Regions from separate parts of the Bilifractor sp. HCP3S3_D3 genome, predicted to be linked through region 2. Evidence: riboswitches for the same ligand, from Rfam matches in the RefSeq annotation. Region 2 holds a riboswitch; each other region holds the start of a gene.
The links. A riboswitch is a leader RNA that binds a small molecule or an ion and turns the genes downstream of it on or off. The one in region 2 is predicted to bind cobalamin.
Positions count from the first base shown of each region.

Region 1: it holds a riboswitch for cobalamin, as region 2 does, so the genes downstream of both, ACTNDI_RS03875 (1-propanol dehydrogenase PduQ) here and ACTNDI_RS05310 (sirohydrochlorin cobaltochelatase) in region 2, are expected to answer to the same signal.
Region 3: it holds a riboswitch for cobalamin, as region 2 does, so the genes downstream of both, nikB (nickel ABC transporter permease) here and ACTNDI_RS05310 (sirohydrochlorin cobaltochelatase) in region 2, are expected to answer to the same signal.
Region 4: it holds a riboswitch for cobalamin, as region 2 does, so the genes downstream of both, ACTNDI_RS01070 (FecCD family ABC transporter permease) here and ACTNDI_RS05310 (sirohydrochlorin cobaltochelatase) in region 2, are expected to answer to the same signal.

Region 1 covers NZ_JBQHWP010000004.1:156,190-158,393, forward strand. The annotation lists cobalamin riboswitch at 185-369, shown strand; gene ACTNDI_RS03875 (1-propanol dehydrogenase PduQ) at 852-1,985, shown strand; gene eutS (ethanolamine utilization microcompartment protein EutS) at 2,037-2,204, shown strand, end outside.
Region 2 covers NZ_JBQHWP010000006.1:106,207-108,410, forward strand. The annotation lists gene ACTNDI_RS05305 (homocysteine S-methyltransferase family protein) at 1-641, shown strand, start outside; cobalamin riboswitch at 677-869, shown strand; gene ACTNDI_RS05310 (sirohydrochlorin cobaltochelatase) at 1,265-2,204, shown strand, end outside.
Region 3 covers NZ_JBQHWP010000033.1:2,432-4,635, forward strand. The annotation lists gene ACTNDI_RS13380 (diguanylate cyclase) at 1-751, opposite strand, end outside; cobalamin riboswitch at 819-1,019, shown strand; gene nikB (nickel ABC transporter permease) at 1,149-2,090, shown strand; gene ACTNDI_RS13390 (ABC transporter permease) at 2,087-2,204, shown strand, end outside.
Region 4 covers NZ_JBQHWP010000001.1:251,304-253,507, forward strand. The annotation lists gene ACTNDI_RS01070 (FecCD family ABC transporter permease) at 1-819, opposite strand, end outside; cobalamin riboswitch at 974-1,159, opposite strand; gene ACTNDI_RS01075 (EAL domain-containing protein) at 1,272-2,204, opposite strand, start outside.

The sequences.
Region 1 (2,204 bases), on a different contig from region 2:
TGAGCATGTGCGTGATTTGCGCACATCCTATATTAGCAGGAGCGGGATTTATTAACCAGTGGTGTTTGGACAAATATCCGGCAAAATATACAGAATCAGCTGATAAAATTATACAAAACATGACTGAAAATTATACAAAACATGACGCTTGACAAAAGGTTGTCAATATTATAAACTGACAACATAAATTTGATGGTACACAGGTGTCGGTAAATTGTTGCCGGTGAAAAGGGAAGCAGGTGTGAATCCTGCACAATGCCGTTGCTGTGTTGGCTTAGCTTTTTCTCTTATGCCATTGGGGAAACCTGAGAAGGCGAGAAAAAGTGATGACGCCGCAGTCAGAAGACCTGCCCGTGTATAACGCACATGAATTCTCCTCGGATCTGGGAGAGTGCCTGCCCTCAGCGATGCAGCTGATGGCTTTTCGGCCGTGTCCATGGAATGGAACCGGTATTTTATGAACAGGGAAGACCGTTAAGTGCTTCACCATCGAATTTTTCATTGCGCCACCTCTCTTAATTATCAATCCGGCGGATGCAATGTCGAAAGGGAAAGTGTCGGGCGGAACGGTCGGTGCTTTCCCTTTTCTTTTTCGCTTTGAAAGGATGCCAACAATTTCATAAACCCGCATTTTCCCGTTGGCTTTGCGTATTTACTCTTTCCTTTGAGTATGAATACGAAGCAGGGGGAAGTGTGTTTTTCTGCCGGGCGAGGAAGCCGCAGAAGAATGAGGTAATATGTATTTAAGTGCGATGCAGCATTTTAAACAGTATGTTTAAAATGCTGCTTTTTTTGTCTCGGAATAACAGTAAAAATTTACTATTAATTTAACACAGAAGAAAGGGGAAGCAATGGGAGAATTCAGAGTCAGCACCAGGATCATGATCGGTGATCGGCTCGATCAGCTGGTGAATGATATGAAAAAGGTGTTTGTTGTAGCGGATCATTTTCTTGCGGTCAGCAAAAAGGTTTCGTATGTGACGGACCGGCTGGATCGCGCGGGAAAGCAGTACGATGTTTTTTCGGATGTGGCGGCTGAGCCGGATCTGGGAGTCGTGACTGCCGGTATCAAAAGGCTGGAGGCGCTGGATCCCGATACGGTCATCTGCCTCGGCGGCGGCGCGTCCATCGACGCGGCGAAAGCGATCGTTTTTATCGCGAGACGTGTAAATGAAAAATATAAAAACATCCGCTTCATCGCGATTCCGACGACCAGCGGAACCGGTTCCGAGGTGAGCACATTCGCCGTTATTACAGACAAAACGACGCAGACAAAATATCCGCTCGTGGACGAGAGTCTGGTGCCGGATATCGCTGTACTGGACGCGAGTCTGGTCGTCAGCGCGCCGCCGAAGGTCACCGGAGATACGGGCATTGACGTATTTACACATGCGGTGGAAGCCTTTGTCTCCAGGGAACACAATGATTTTACGGATGCCATGGCCATCAAGTCACTGCAGCTTTTACAGAACAACCTCCTTGAAGTGTATAAAAATCCCGAGAACCTTCACGCGCGGCAGAGCATGCACAATGCTTCGTGCATGGCTGGTATTGCGTTCGCAAATTCCGGTCTCGGGCTGAACCACGGTATGGCGCACGCCATGGGTGCGCATTTTCATATTCCGCATGGGCGGGCAAACGGAATTCTTCTTCCGTATGTCATGAGCTTCAATGCCGGATGCCATGACCATCTGACACCGGCCGCAAGCCGATACGCGGAGATCGTCGCGCAGCTGGGCATGGACAGCGTGGGAACGCGTCAGAGCGCGTTGATGCTGATCCGCACTGCAAAACGCTTTATGGAGAAAATGAACATGCCGGTGACAATCGCAGAGGCAGGTGTCACAGAAGATGATTTTAATGCACAGCTGGATGAGATGGCAAAGGCAGCGCTTGCTGATCCGTGCACTGCATCGAACCCGAGAGAGGTCACACTGGAGGATATCAAGACGCTTTATCGTCAGGCGTTTACCGGCAGGGCGTAAGAAATAGCTTACCAGGGATGATTGCCGGTATGTAGGCCGGAAGGAGGGGCTATGTTTGAATCGAACGGCGGGAACGGCGGGAACAAAGAGAGAATTATTCAGGAATTTGTTCCCGGAAAACAGGTTACTCTGGCGCATGTGATCGCCAGCCCGGATGCGGATTTGTATTCGAAGCTGGGTCTTCTGGACGCATCGGGCGCAATCGGAATCATGACAATT
Region 2 (2,204 bases):
ACAAAAAGCTGCTCGGGCTGTCGCAGGAGGTGTCGAAGGGCAGCGTTCTGGTGGCAGGAGATATGGCGCCCACGGGATTGGTGCCGGATTCCGCTGGAGGAGATGCCAGCTATGAGGAAATTTTTGAGATCTATCGGGAACAGGCAGAGATTCTGTATCATGCCGGCGTGGATCTCTTTGTAATCGAGACGATGATGTCGGCGGATGAGACTTCGATTGCGCTGGACGCGGTTTCGTCTGTTTGTGACCTTCCGGTGATGTGCACGTTTTCCGTATACGCGGATGGAAAGTGCTTTTTTGACGGAAATATCTTTGATGCTGCAGCCGTTCTGGAGGCGATGGGCGCTGCGGCAGTGGGACTGAACTGCTGCAGCGGACCGGATCAGATGGAGAGCATCATCCGGTATCTGGCGAAGAACTGCAGTATTCCGATTATCGCGAAGCCAAACGCGGGAATGCCGAAGATTGACGAGAAGGGGAATGCGATTTACAGCCTCGGGCCGGAAGCCTTTGCGTCTCAGATGAAGATGCTGACAGATGCCGGCGCCAGGATTGTCGGAGGCTGCTGCGGGACAGAGCCGGAGCATATCCGGCTTTTGAAGAAGATGATTTCCGGTCGATCATTTATTGGATCAATTTGACATTTTGTTAATGATTTCATATAATAGAAAAAGTCTTTAAAACATATCTTTTCAGTGCCGCTTTTATGGCGGGTAATAGGAAATCAGGTGAAATACCTGAACGATCCGGTCACTGTGAGCAGTGAGCCAGATGCATTGTCCATTGTATTCCGGTCAACGGAGTATGAGAAGGCGCAGGAAGGCATTTGAGCTGCAAGTCAGGAAACCTGCTGAGAAGACGATAGATTTGCTTCCGATGAAAGCAGAGTCTGTTTGCATAAGAATATTGATGGTTGCATCAGTGATTTCTGGTGTGATCCGGCTGGTTTGCAGATATGCGCTCTTTGGCGTGCGGTTATGGATACCGTTTCTTTGGATGGAGCGTGACCGTCAGGCGGATCCGGGATTTCAGCAGATGTTTCTTTTATATGCAGATACGGAGTGATTGCTTTCTGAGAAGGCGGTCACTCTTTTTTACGCGAACAGTGAGCCGCAGCCGAATGCGAAGTATTCGTGTGCGGCGAGCGTTGCGATAGCGAGATAAAACTCGCGCAGCGTGTTTTATCTCGTTTATGTTCTGTGCTATGGTATCGAAGGGCGTTTTGCCCCTTGATATAGATTATTCTACAAAAAGGAGAAACATGATGAAAAAGAAAGTCGTAACATTATTATGCACCGCGGTTCTGACCGGGTCCATGATTGCCGGATGTGGCAGCGCTAACAGCGCAGCATCGTCAGCATCCGCAGCATCTTCGAGTGCATCTTCCGCGTCTTCAGAGACAGCGGAGGTTACAGAGGCAGCCGCTTCTTCCGAAGAAGTAGAGACGGTTTCTTCTTCCTCTGTATCCGCGGATCAGGCAGCAGCGGACAAGGTAGCCGCTTTGATCGACAAGATCTATGTGCAGGAGAGAACAGACACTACGGACGAGGACTGCAAGGCGGCAAAGGAGGCCTGGGACGCTTTGACGGATACACAGAAGGCTCTGGTAGAGGGCGAGTATGCAGATCCGGATTATTTCGGAAGAGATACCGGCGATGCCTCCAAGGATGATCCGCTCAACGAGGACGGAATCGGAGAAAACGAGATTCTTGTATGCTCTTTCGGAACTTCCTATAATGACAGCCGTGTGCAGGATATCGGCGGAATCGAGAAGGCTCTCCAGGCGGCGTATCCGGACTGGTCTGTAAGACGTGCATTCACGGCGCAGATCATCATCAATCACATTCAGGCGCGTGATAATGAGGTGATCGACAACATGGATCAGGCACTTCAGAGAGCGGTGGACAACGGCGTGAAGAATCTGCTGATTCAGCCGACCCATCTGATGCATGGTGCGGAGTATGACGAGCTGACAGAAACCGTCAGCAAATACGCGGATAAATTTGATTCCGTGAAAATCGCTGAGCCGCTTCTGGGTGAGGTAGGAAGTGACACGAGCGTAGTAAACGAGGACAAGCAGAACGTCGCAAAGATTCTTACTGCTACAGCGGTAGAGAAGGCAGGATATGACAGCCTTGACGCGGCTGCCGCTGACGGAACAGCGTTTGTATTCATGGGTCACGGAACCTCTCATGAGGCGAATA
Region 3 (2,204 bases), on a different contig from region 2:
TGGAGTACAGACCGGTCAGCAGATCACGGTAATAAATCTCGCGGAGGGTGGAGAGGGAGTTCACCAGCTTTCGGTTTGTATCCCATTCGGTGAGTGCATGGAGCACGATATCCTGAAATTCATAAAAACGCCATTCTTTTATGATAAAACGAGGATTGCGGAGAATGACGAGCCCTGCGCAGAGACTTCGGATATGAAGCGGCAGGACAAGGGTATAGGATCCCTCCCGGATCGCGTCAAGGTGTTTGTTCAGAGCATCAATATTTTTGAACCGGATGGGCCGCATGCCCGGTTCGTTCTGCACTTCCAGGACACGTTCTCTGTCCGCACAGTCCGACCGCAACTGCACTGGTTCGTTTTGGTCTTCCGGGGCACTTTCTCTGGCTTCGATGAGATTCAGGTGTTCCATAGTATAACAGCCTTCCTCCAATTCCCCGCTTCCGATCCGGTCGTCGAGAACGATGTAGACACCGTCGAGGTCCATTGAGGCATAAAAGTCCGCGATGCGCTGCATCAGTTCCGGGAGAGACAGGGAAGGATCCAGCGAGGAGACCATCGCGGAAAAACGTTCGTTTCGGTCATCGACATATATGCTGTCCTCGACCTGCCAGGCCAGGTACGCCCGGTAGTTGATTCGGAAAGTGAGAATCCGCCGCGCTCCTTCATGTACTGCATGATTCCGGTGCTCCAGGCGGATATGATGAAACGGCGCCAGCCATCTGAAAGAAGCAGAAATCCGGAAGAAGCACATTTAAATCCGGATTTAATAATTTCTCTTGCAAAAATATAAAATGGTGTTACTATAGTAAAACAAGTTTAATTAAATATCTTTTACAAGTGCAGAAATGCCATATCGTTAGATCGGGATTTCTGATAATAGGGAAACAGGTGAAAGACCTGTACTGTCTCGCAACTGTAATTGGATGCGTCCGCTGGTTATCCACTGTCTTTACGGATGGGAAGGAAGCGTGCCGCAGGAAGCCATAAGTCAGGAAACCTGCTTGTAAAAATGTCAGTGTGGTCACGATGTATGACTTAATGACGGCAAATTATTTCTGCTCCTGGAGGCAGAATCTTTTGCGTGTTTAAATGTCAGAGATCGTTTCACGGAAACGGTCTTTTTCTTTTGCCTGAAAAAGAGGGGTGTCATGAAAAAATACCTGATTGGAAGAATTCTTTTTGTCATTCCGATAATGTTCTTTCTCTCTCTGTTTACCTTTGGTCTTACGTATCTTTCACCTTCTGATCCGGTGACTCTTTATTATGACAGACTTGGAGCAAAGCCGGACAAACAAATGGTTGAGGAAACCAAAGAAGAGATGGGACTGAATGATCCGTTTCCGATTCAGTATGGGCGATGGCTGAATCGTGCTGTGCATGGTGATCTCGGAACATCATATTACTACAAAACATCTGTCTGGAGTGAACTGACCAGCCGTCTTCCGAATACGGTTATTCTGACGGTCTCTACAGTTGTACTGACGATACTGATCGCAGTGCCTCTGGGGATCCTGTGCGCCGTCTTTCAGAATAAATGGATTGACTATATTCTGCGTTTCATCTCCTTTCTGGGGGTGAGTATGCCCAGCTTTTGGGTCGGTACACTGCTGATGTATTTTTTCGGAGTAAAGCTGAAAGCTCTTCCGATATTGGGATCGGGAGATCTGAAACATCTGATTCTTCCGACAGCGACACTCTCTTTCTGGATGGTTTCTCTCTATGTGAGAAGACTGCGTGGCAGTGCATTGGAAGAATTGAACAAGGATTATCTGAATGGAGGGCTGGCAAGGGGACTTTCCAAATGGCATGTTATCTGGCACCAGATCCTGCCGAACTCGCTGCTTTCTGTGATTACGATGTTTGGCATGTCAATCGGATCTCTTCTTGGGGGAGCAACGATCGTGGAAACGATCTTTGAATGGAAGGGAATTGGAAAGATGGCTGTGGACGCAATATCCGTGAAAGACTATCCGATTATCCAGGGTTATGTTCTCTGGATGGCCATCATCTATGTAACGGTCAACCTGGTCGTGGATCTGTCGTATCAGTTTTTGGATCCAAGGATCCGGCTGGGAGGAAGGAAAGGATGAAATATTATATAAAAAGAGCACTCAGCAGTCCGCAGTTCGTCATCCTCTTCCTTCTTGCTGTTTTGTTGATTTTGATACCGATTTTTGCTCCATGGATTGCGCCGCATGATCCGA
Region 4 (2,204 bases), on a different contig from region 2:
CGGACCGGCAAATGCCGTCACCGTTGCAGAGAGGATGCTGGACAGCAGGATGAGGGCCACACGGAACTGCTTTACATTAACTCCCATGCTCTGCGCGTAGGCCTCACCAAGCTGAAAGGCACCGATCGGCTTCGCGAGCAGGAATACCAGGACAGACGCAGCTCCGATGATGATTCCGCCCACCAGGACATTGTCCCAGGTCATACCAGAGAAGCTTCCCTGAGACCAGTTGTGAAGGTTGGCGATATCCGAATCACTGGCAAATGTAACGAGAAGATTCGTCAGCGCAGTACAGATATACCCGATCATGATTCCGGCAACCAGCAACGCCGACATATTCCGCACGCTCCGGGAGACCAGCAGGATAAAGCCGGTTGACACAAGAGACCCCGCGAACGCGGCAAGGATCATGGCCCAGGAGGACACCGCTCCGTGCCTGGCCACCACAAGAATCATGAGAAACGCGACAATCAGTTTTGCGCCGGAAGATATTCCGAGCACAAAAGGACCCGCGATTGGATTCTCAAAAAATGTCTGCAGCAGAAATCCGGACAGAGAGAGCGCTCCTCCGAGAATAGCCGCCATCAGAATCCGCGGCAGACGGATCTTCCAGATGATATTCATATCATCCCTTGAGCCGATTCGGAGAAAAACAGCTCTCAAAATTTTATTAATCGGAATATCGACATTGCCGGTATTGATATTGACCACGGTCACGATCAGAAACGCAGCTGCCAGAACGGCAAAGACCGCTGTGTATCGCATTCTCCTTTTCAGATTCTCAGCGTGATAGCTGCTGATTTCATTGTCACTCATCATTCGCAAGTATGCCTTTCAACTTCAATGATCTTATACATGAAAAGGGACGAATGCCGAAGCATTCGTCCTGAAAAAATAACCTGTATTAATCGGTTCCGCCGGAAATCCGGCAAAACACCCAAGCCATCAGAATCTGCTTTCTTCGGAAGCATATCTACAAAACCTCTCAGCAGTTCTCCTGGCTGACAGCTCAAGCACCGGTTCCTGTCTTCTCATGCTCTAGGACACAATGACATAACGGAATGGTTCGCTGCTCACAGTGACCGGATCGCTCAGGAATTTCACCTGATTCTCTATTCTCATACAGATCTTCTGCACTCCTGCTGCCAGGCAGGCAAAGAAGACCAGATGCACTGAAAGGCCCCCTCTTCAATTATCTGCAACGATTATACGATACCGGCTGAAAAGTGTCAAATATACCGCACTGCGGATATAAGACTTCCTTCAGTCCTTCAATCATCCCTTCTTCTGCGGAAACTGTGTCCCTTATCCTTATACATATTGAAATCCGCCCTGGTGAGCAGCGCGTCAAAGTCCGTAACCTTCCCCCGGCATGCCGCAAACCCAATTGCCATACTGATTCCATTATTTTCTGCATTCTCACGCATATGCCGTATCAGCAGGCTGATATCTCTCTCCTCCAGATCTTCTGTCAGAACGATAAATTCATCCCCGCCCGTGCGAAACACATACTTTTCACCTGCGCATTCCTGAAGAACCCGGGCTGTTTCGCAAATCAGCACATCGCCGGCATGATGTCCCGCCGTATCGTTTGTGTTCTTCAGTCCGTTCAGGTCAACGGAAATCACTCCAAGCAGACCGTCACCCTTCCACTCGCGGATCTGCCGCTCAAGAGCCCTCCGGTTTCCGGCACCTGTCATCTGGTCAATCATGCTTTGTTTCTCCAGCTGATGCACGCTGTTCCTGTTTCGAATCATAATTGCTATGAAATCCGTCAGCGTGGAAAGCAGCACGCTGGTGTTACGGAAGGTGTCCGCCGCCGGATTGATAACCATCGTAAAGCCCTCTGTCTGATTCAAGATCTTCAGCTGCCCGGAGATAAAGCTCCGAACATCATGGATTCGCATGGAAAAATCGGGATTTTCCTTCTGAAAGGCATCCATATCACTGACCATCACCACATGTTCTGTCGCAAACCGCATATATAGCGCCCGCAATTCCGAGAGAGGAATGCTCTGGAGTTCCTCCTTCAGAGAGAAGACACCGGGTGCCGTCCATTCATAGGTGGCACTAACTGTATTGTCATCACGTTCCTCAAAGATCAGGAAGCGCTCCGGTCTCATATTTTCAGAGATACATGCAATCGTCTTCTCAATTCCTGTTCCGGGATCCTCTTCCGCCATACCAAGAGAAATTGCCTCATT